DNA from 4 places in the Ferribacterium limneticum genome. Region 4 is predicted to be linked to each of the others. Evidence: predicted binding sites of a transcription regulator. Region 4 holds the regulator's gene; each other region holds the start of a gene.
What was found. The regulator sigma-54, encoded in region 4, starts transcription at its own class of promoters, with help from an activator protein. The targets are predictions, from matches to a motif close to TGGCACGCTTNCTGCTNA.
Positions count from the first base shown of each region.

Region 1: the regulator sigma-54 is predicted to act here: its motif matches at 970-987, upstream of nifE (nitrogenase iron-molybdenum cofactor biosynthesis protein NifE).
Region 2: the regulator sigma-54 is predicted to act here: its motif matches at 1,324-1,341, upstream of KI617_RS12870 (PEP-CTERM sorting domain-containing protein).
Region 3: the regulator sigma-54 is predicted to act here: its motif matches at 1,008-1,025, upstream of KI617_RS06015 (circularly permuted type 2 ATP-grasp protein).

Region 1 covers NZ_CP075191.1:1,937,568-1,939,767, forward strand. Annotated here, with positions in the region: gene KI617_RS09175 (ComEA family DNA-binding protein) at 1-312, shown strand, start outside; gene KI617_RS09180 (universal stress protein) at 363-797, opposite strand; gene nifE (nitrogenase iron-molybdenum cofactor biosynthesis protein NifE) at 1,015-2,200, shown strand, end outside.
Region 2 covers NZ_CP075191.1:2,703,528-2,705,727, reverse strand. Annotated here, with positions in the region: partial or broken gene KI617_RS12875 (IS481 family transposase) at 1-487, opposite strand, end outside; gene KI617_RS12870 (PEP-CTERM sorting domain-containing protein) at 653-1,273, opposite strand; gene KI617_RS12865 (ABC transporter permease) at 1,539-2,200, shown strand, end outside.
Region 3 covers NZ_CP075191.1:1,242,855-1,245,054, forward strand. Annotated here, with positions in the region: gene KI617_RS06010 (acetyl-CoA C-acyltransferase family protein) at 1-860, shown strand, start outside; gene KI617_RS06015 (circularly permuted type 2 ATP-grasp protein) at 1,063-2,200, shown strand, end outside.
Region 4 covers NZ_CP075191.1:4,157,386-4,159,585, reverse strand. Annotated here, with positions in the region: gene lptB (LPS export ABC transporter ATP-binding protein) at 1-243, shown strand, start outside; gene KI617_RS20000 (RNA polymerase factor sigma-54) at 271-1,740, shown strand; gene hpf (ribosome hibernation-promoting factor, HPF/YfiA family) at 1,756-2,082, shown strand; gene ptsN (PTS IIA-like nitrogen regulatory protein PtsN) at 2,133-2,200, shown strand, end outside.

The DNA.
Region 1 (2,200 bases), 2.0 Mb from region 4:
AAGGCAGCAGCCAAAAAGGCCGCTGCCAAGAAAGAGGCTCCAAAGGAAAAATCCAAGGCCAAAGCTGAAGCCAAAGCCGAGCCGAAGGCAGTCGCCAAGGAGAGCAAGGTGCCGGCCAAGGCTGCGGTCGCCAAGGGCATTTCCGTCAATACCGCCAACGAAACTGCATTGCTTGCCGTCAAAGGCCTGAGCGCCACGCTGGTTAAAGCCATCATCGCCGGTCGCCCCTATGCGTCGCTCGACGATCTGGGTAGCGTCAAGGGCATCGGCCCCAAGCTGCTGGCCAAGCTGCGCGACGAACTCGCGCTGTAAGCTGACTTGAATTGCTTGCCTCAGCCGGTGACGGTTGGGGCAAGCTCGTTTCAGTCGTTCTCGGCCTTGACGCAGATAACCGGCTTTGTCGCCAGATGCAGCACCTTGCGCGTCACCGAACCCAAGGCCAGCGCAGCCAGACCGCCCAAGCCGCGGGTACCCATGACGATGCTGTCGCAGCCCAGTTCTTCGGCCAGCGCGACGACGATTTCGGCAATGTCGCCCTGTCGGACGTAGGTCTTGTGGGCAATGCCAGCCTCGTTCAAGGCGTTGAGGACAGGCTTGAGAACGATGTGGGCGCGGGCCGTCAGATGCCCCCGGATCGCTTCTTCTTCCATGCCATGGGTTTGCCAGGCGACAGGTGCCGGTTCAACGTTGACGACATGCACGTCAAGCGGACCGTGCAGTTTGGCAAACTCGATCACGTAGAGCGCAGCGGCGAAGGCGTGTTTCGAGCCGTCGACAGGAAGTAGTACGGAACGCATTTGAATCTCCTTTTGCCGGGTTGTGGGTGATTCGATGTTCTCTCTCTTCAACTGTAGAGGGTGTTGGTGCATTTCGGTAGCGCCATCGCCAAAGCCGTCGTGTTTTTCCCGGCTTGTCGCAAAGGCGACAATTTTCCCGGCTTTTAATCCATACAAAACAACGAATTAAAGGTGGCACCCGTCTTGCTAAATGCTCTCCATACATCTGGAGAACAGCATGAAAGCCAGCGAAATTCAGGCCTTGCTCGACGAGCCGGCCTGTACCCATAACACCAAGGAAAAGTCCGGCTGCGCCAAGCCCAAGCCGGGCGCCACCGCGGGCGGCTGTTCCTTCGACGGTGCGCAGATTGCGCTGCTGCCGATTGCTGACGTCGCCCACATCGTGCATGGCCCGATTGCCTGTGCCGGTTCCTCCTGGGACAACCGCGGCACGCGCTCGTCCGGCGTGACCCTGTACAAGATCGGCATGACCACCGACCTGTCGGAAACCGACGTGGTCATGGGGCGCGGCGAGAAGCGCCTGTTTCATGCCATCAAGCAGGCCATCGACAGTTACTCGCCAAAAGCGGTTTTCATCTACAACACCTGCGTCACCGCGCTGATCGGCGATGACGTCGGCGCCGTCTGCAAGGCGGCCACCGAACGCTGGGGAACGCCGGTCGTGCCGGTTGATGCGGCCGGTTTCTACGGCACCAAGAACCTCGGCAACCGACTGGCCGGCGAAGCGATGTTCAAGCACGTCATCGGCACGGCCGAACCGGCTCCCGTTGCGCCGCGCGCCGACGGCCTGCCGACCTACGACGTCAATCTGATCGGCGAATACAACATTGCCGGCGAGTTCTGGCATGTCGCGCCGCTGTTCGACGAACTCGGCCTGCGCATTTTGTGCACGCTGTCCGGCGACTCGCGCTTCCATGAAGTGCAGACCATGCATCGCGCCAAGGTCAACATGGTGGTTTGTGCCAAGGCGCTGCTCAACGTCGCTCGCAAGATGGAAGGCAGCTTCGGCATTCCCTTCTTCGAGGGCAGCTTCTACGGCGTGGCGGACGTTTCCAACGCCCTGCGCGATTTTGCCCGGCTGATCGGCGACCCGGATCTGACGGCGCGCACCGAGGTGGTCATCGCCCGCGAGGAAGCCAAGGCCCACGCCGCGCTCGAACCCTGGCGCGCCCGCCTCAAGGACAAGCGCGTCCTGCTCTACACCGGCGGCGTCAAGTCGTGGTCCATCGTCTCGGCCCTGCAGGATCTGGGCATGAAGGTGGTGGCGACCGGTACCAAGAAATCGACTGAAGAAGACAAGGCGCGCATCCGCGAACTGATGGGCGAAGACACCAAAATGATCGACGACGGCAGCCCGAAGGCGCTGTTGTCGACCTATCACGAGTACAAGGCCGACATCCTGA
Region 2 (2,200 bases), 1.5 Mb from region 4:
AGGCAAACTTGGATGTTCTGTCGATGGCCACAAACAGGTAGAGCCGGCCCTCATCGGTCTGCACTTCCGCGATGTCGGTGTGAAAGTAGCCGATCGGGTAGGCCTTGAATTTCTTCTTGGGCGGCTTATCGCCCTCAACATCCTCCAATCGTGAAATGCCATGCCGTTGTAGGCATCGATGAAGGGATGAGCGCGTCAAATGGGGAATGCTTGACTGCAAGGAGTAAAGGCAATCATCCAGAGGCAAGAGCGTATAGCGGCGAAACGCCACAATTACTGCTTCCTCTTCTGGTGTCAGCACGGACGACCGGACCAGCTTCGGCCCCATGGGCGAATCCTGGACATTCTGGCGCTGACGCCATTTGGCTGCCGTCTTTGGATTGATCCCATGCTGCGCAGCCAGTGCATTCAGGCTCGTTTGACTATGTTGTATCGCTCGACGCACTGCCTCTGTTGTGCGGGCGCATCCGTGTAGTACCTGTCCCATAGCTCTTCCCTCCGTAGCTGGCTATAAATTACACCAGCACACTGTGGGACTAAACAGCTAGTGATTCCGGGGCGATTCAGGTTGATATGCTCCTCCATGGTGGAGGTCTTTCAAAAGAAAAAGGGTCGGACTTACCGACCCTTTCGCGCGCCAACCTACGGAGAATTACTTCCGGGTCCCCTTTCGGCGGATGGCACCAAGTCCTGCTAACCCGAGCCCCAAAAGAGCCATGCTACCCGGTTCAGGAATGGCGGTCGGAGTCGTGATGCTAACTTCTGAACCGAAACCTTGAGCAGATGTTGCTGTGTAGGTGCCGATACGTGCTTGTCCGTCACTGAAGATGGCTGTTGCGGTGGCATTGATAAAACCATTACCGTTGATGCCTGCGCAGTCGAGGCAAGACAAGAAATCGGTATCTACACCGAAAATCAAGGTTTCCCCTGGATTGAAGTCGGTAAAGTTTATGGTGAGTGTCTGGAGGCCGTTTTGTGCTGCATTGTCCGGGAAAATGGCACCGACCGCCGAAGATGAACTGCTCAATGCCAGAGGGGTGCTACTAGCTCCTGGGGCAATACTGGTCGTATCGAAAAAACCACCGATAGCAGTTAAATTCCAAGTCAGAGAAAGAATGGTTTCACCACTTGTTGAATTATTTGTAAAGCGAAAAGCATCGTTCGTGTCAAACGTTGTCCCGGAAATGATCAGGCCACTGGCTGCGGGAGATGCGAAAACAGGGGATGACAATACTCCGAGGCCGATGAGTATTGCTAGTACATTTTTTTTCATGACAGTTTTTTCCCTTGAAATGTTGAGGATTGGATCTTGTTGAGGTGGTCTAAGCAGAGAATGGGCCACTACTGATTGTTTTGTCGTAACTTAATGATTTGTATTGATAAAATTTATTTTTCTAAATTCATCGACGTTTGTTGGCATATATCTGGTGTAAGAAAAATCGACAGCAAAAAATATCGGGAGGATGTAAAGAGCTCTGTCCGCTTTGTTGCTCGCGATGCCTTAGCACTTACGGCCGGCTCTTGGCATAATCGGGGCAATGCTCGCTTACATCGTTCGCCGCCTTCTTTACGCCCTGCCGATCCTGATCGGCGTGAATCTCATCACCTTTGCCCTGTTCTTTGTGGTCAATACGCCGGACGACATGGCGCGCATGCAGCTCGGGGTGAAGCGGGTGACGCCGGAAGCAATTCAGAAATGGAAAGTCGAGCGCGGCTACGACAAGCCGTTGCTGTTCAATGCCGAGGCAACCGGGTTGGCGACGGTGACCGATACCGTGTTTTTCCAGAAATCGGCGCGCATGTTCGTTGGCGATTTCGGCCGCGCCGAGGATGGCCGGGATATCGCCCGGGAGATCAGCGGCCGCATGGGGCCATCGCTGGCGATTGCGCTGCCGACCTTTATTCTTGGGCTGCTCGTCACGGTCACTTTTGCCCTGACCCTGGCTTTCTTCCGGGCCACGGCTTTCGATTTCTGGGGTGTCGTGCTGTGCGTGGTGATGATGTCCATCTCCAGCTTGTTCTACATCATCGGCGGGCAGTACCTGATCAGCAAGATCTGGCGGCTAGTACCGATTTCCGGTTTCGGGGCGGGGCTGGAAGCCTGGCGCTTCCTGATTCTGCCGGTGGTGATCGGGGTGGTTGCTGGCATCGGTTCGGGGACACGTTGGTATCGCACCATTTTTCTTGAAGAAATCACAAA
Region 3 (2,200 bases), 1.3 Mb from region 4:
ATGCCGATTACGGTATCGGCGGTGGTGTTGAAGTGATGTCCAAGGCGGCCTACCTGATGCCGACGCTGCGTTCTGGCGCTCGCATGGGTGACACCAAGGCCATCGACTCGATGGTTGCCGTGCTGACCGACCCGTTTGGCGTTGGCCACATGGGTATCACCGCTGAAAACCTCGCGGCCAAGCATGGCTTCAGCCGTGAAGACCAGGATGCCTTCGCGGTCGAATCCCAGCGCCGTGCTGCTGCTGCTATCGATGCCGGCTACTTCAAGTCGCAGATCGTGCCGATCGTCAAGCAGACCCGCAAGGGCGAAGTGGTGTTCGACACCGACGAGCACCTGAAGCGTGGCACGACCATGGAGTCCCTGGCCAAGATGAAGCCGGCCTTCAAGAAGGACGGTACCGTTACTGCCGGTAACGCTTCCGGCATCAACGACGGCGCTGCCTTCTTCGTGCTGGCTGCTGCTGATGTGGCTGCCAAGGCTGGTCACAAGGCCCGTGCCCGCATCGCTGGTTACGCCGTTGCCGGCGTGCCGAACGATGTCATGGGCGAAGGCCCGATCCCGGCGACCAAGGCTGCCCTGAAGAAGGCCGGTCTGACCCTGGACCAGATGGATGTCATCGAATCCAACGAAGCCTTCGCTGCCCAGGCACTGTCGGTTTCCAAGGTTCTCGGCCTCGATCCGGCCAAGACCAACCCGAACGGCGGCGCAATCGCCCTCGGTCACCCGGTTGGCTGTTCCGGTGCGTTCATCGCCACCAAGGCGCTGTACGAACTGGAACGCATTGGCGGCAAGTACGCGCTGGTCACCATGTGTATCGGTGGCGGTCAGGGTATTGCGGTCATCTTCGAACGCGCCTAAGCACTTCGAACTGGCTGTACCAGAAACCCGCCGGAGTAATCCGGCGGGTTTTTTTATTTGCACCATCTTGAAAATCTGTCGCACCTTTGCGGTGCGTCAATAGCCAGAAAGTAGTATTCAGCGCATGATTTAAAGCTTGTTTGCGGGTGGCATGGAACCTGCTGAAACCTGTACGAGAGCATCCTCAGCGACGAGTGGAAAAATGAACTTCTATAACGAGATGTATGACGCCAATGGCGGTGTCCGTGCGCATTACAAGGGATATGAAGACTGGTTGAAGGCAACGCCAGGCGAGCGCATCGAGCGCAAGCGGGCCGAGGCGGATCTGGCCTTTCACCGCGTCGGTATTACCTTCGCGGTTTATGGCGAGGAGGCGGGCAAGGAGCGCCTGATTCCCTTCGACATCATTCCCCGCGTCATTCCATCGGCGGAGTGGAAGGCACTGCAGTCCGGACTGCGCCAGCGCGTCAAGGCGTTGAACATGTTTCTGTGGGATGTCTATCACGATCAGGAAATTCTCAAGGCCGGCATCATTCCTGCCGAGCAGGTGCTGAACAATGCCCAGTATCGTCCGGTCATGAAAGGCGTTGATGTGCCGGGAGGGATCTACGCGCATATCACTGGCGTCGATATCGTCCGGGCTGGCGAAGGCGAGTTCTACGTGCTGGAAGACAATCTGCGCGTGCCGTCCGGTGTGTCGTACATGCTTGAAGACCGCAAGATGATGATGCGACTCTTCCCGGAGTTGTTTGCCAAGCACAAGGTGGCACCGGTCCAGCATTACCCGGACATGCTGCTGGAGAAGCTGCGCGCTGTGGCCCCGCAAGGCGTTTCGAATCCAACGGTCGTCGTGTTGACGCCTGGCGCCTATAACAGCGCCTATTTCGAACACACTTTCCTGGCTCAGCAGATGGGTGTCGAACTGGTTGAAGGGCGTGATCTCTTCGTCAAGGACGAGGTGGTCTATATGCGGACGACCCAGGGACCGCAGCGCGTCGATGTCATCTACCGGCGCCTGGACGATGATTTCATGGACCCCACCGTTTTCCGCGAAGATTCCTCGCTTGGCGTGCCGGGCATCATTCGGGCCTACCAGGCGGGTAACGTGACCCTGGCCAATGCGGTGGGTACCGGCGTCGCTGACGACAAGTCGATTTACCCGTACGTGCCGGAGATGATCCGTTTCTATCTCGGCGAAGAGCCGAAGCTGAACAACGTGCCGACCTACATGTGCCGCAAGCCGGACGATCTGGCTTATGTGCTCGATCACCTGCCGGAACTGGTGGTCAAGGAGGTGCATGGTGCCGGCGGTTACGGCATGCTGGTCGGCCCGGCTTCGA
Region 4 (2,200 bases):
GACGAGCCGTTTGCCGGCGTTGATCCGATCGCCGTACTCGAAATCCAGAAGATCATTCGCTTCCTCAAGGAGCGGGGCATCGGCGTGCTGATTACCGACCACAACGTCCGTGAAACCCTCGGCATCTGCGATCACGCCTACATCATCAACGCCGGAAACGTACTGGCCGCTGGACGTCCGGCCGAAATCGTTGATAATGAAAGCGTACGGAAGGTTTATCTCGGCGAGCATTTCAGGCTCTGACCGACAGACCCGACCCGACACTATCCGATGAAGCCTGCCCTCCAGCTAAAACTATCCCAGCATCTGGCGCTGACCCCTCAGCTCCAGCAGTCGATCAAGCTTCTTCAGTTGTCGACTGTCGAGATGCAGCAGGAAATCGAGCGTTACCTGCTCGAAAACCCAATGCTGGAACGTGAAGACGAGCACGCTGGCGAGAGTTTCTCATCCGCCCAGCAGTTCGATGCGCCGCAAAGCAGCGAAGGCGAACGCGAGCAGAAGGTTGAGCGGGAAGAACGGGATGCCCGCGAAGAGCGCGAGCAGGATGTTCCGTCAGCCCCATCCGAAGTGGACGATGATCGCTGGTCTTCCGATGCCGGTACCTTCACCGGCGCCGGGCGCGACGAGGACGACGATAGCGATTCCCGCGACATCCATGCCGCCAACGTCAGTCTGCGCGACCATCTAGGCTGGCAGCTGGGCATGACCCAGGTGTCGGAGCGCGACCGCAGTCTGGTGCGCTTCCTGATCGAAGCGCTCGACGACGATGGTTATCTCTCGGCGACGCTGGTCGAACTGTGGGAAACCCTGCCGCCGGAGTACGAAATTGAAATCGAAGAGCTGGAAATCGCCTTGCGCCATATCCAGAATTTCGACCCGATCGGCATTGGCGCCCGCAGTCTGCAGGAGTGTCTGACCCTGCAGCTCAAGGTCTTGCCGGAGAGTGCGGAGCGAACGCTGGCTCTCTCCATTGTCGACAAGCATCTCGAACTGCTGGCTGCCCGCGATTTCGCCAAGATTCGTCGCCTGACCGGCTGCGATGACGAGGCCTTGAAGGCCGCGCACAGCCTGATCACCAGCCTCAACCCGCGGCCGGCGGCCGGCTATGCCCAGATTGAAGCGCGCTACATCACGCCGGACGTGATCGTGAAAAAGCTGAAGGGCAAATGGACTGCCTACATCAATCCCGACGCCTATCCGCGACTGCGCATCAACCGCCTGTATGCCGAGATTCTCGCCAAGCAGCGGCGCGGCAACGGCAACCTGTCCACGCAATTGCAGGAAGCGCGCTGGCTGATCAAGAATGTCCAGCAGCGCTTTGAAACCATACACCGTGTCACGCAGACCATCGTCGACCGCCAGCGCCAGTTCTTCGAACATGGCGAAGTAGCCATGCGGCCGCTGGTCTTGCGTGAAATTGCCGATATTCTCGGCCTGCACGAGTCGACCGTATCGCGGGTGACCAGCCAGAAATACATGGCGACACCACGCGGTATCTTCGAACTGAAATACTTCTTTGGCAGCCATGTCGCCACCGATACCGGTGGTGCCTGTTCTGCCACGGCCATCCGGGCATTGATCAAGCAGTTGATCGCTGCCGAGGATGGCAAGAAGCCCTTGTCGGATAGCCAATTATCCGAAATACTAGGCCAACAGGGAATCGTAGTTGCCCGACGGACGGTTGCCAAATACCGCGAGTCGCTCAATATCCCCCCGGTCAATTTACGCAAGACCCTGTAGAGAGAGGAGAAAAAAGTGAATCTGCAGATTAGTGGTCACCATATCGAAGTTACCCCCGCCCTGCGCGAATACGTCGAGAACAAGCTGGATCCCGTGATCCGTCATTTCGACAAGGTAACCGGCGTTAACGTCGTTCTGTCCGTCGAAAAGCTGAAGCAGAAAGCGGAAGTGACTGTGCACGTGCCTGGCAAGGACATGCATGCCGAAGAATCCGGTGACGACCTTTACGCCGCCATCGATGCTCTGTTCGACAAGCTGGACCGTCAGGTTCAGAAATACAAGCAAAAGGTTCAGGATCACCATCGCGGTGACAAGCCCGGACTGATTGCCGCTGACGAATAAGCGCCGACCGGCCGCAGCACTGCTGCGGCCTCGCTTTACTACCCACCCCTATGAACCCTCTTATCAATCTTCTGACCGCTGATCAGGTATTGCTCAATCTTGAAGCGGGCAGCAAAAA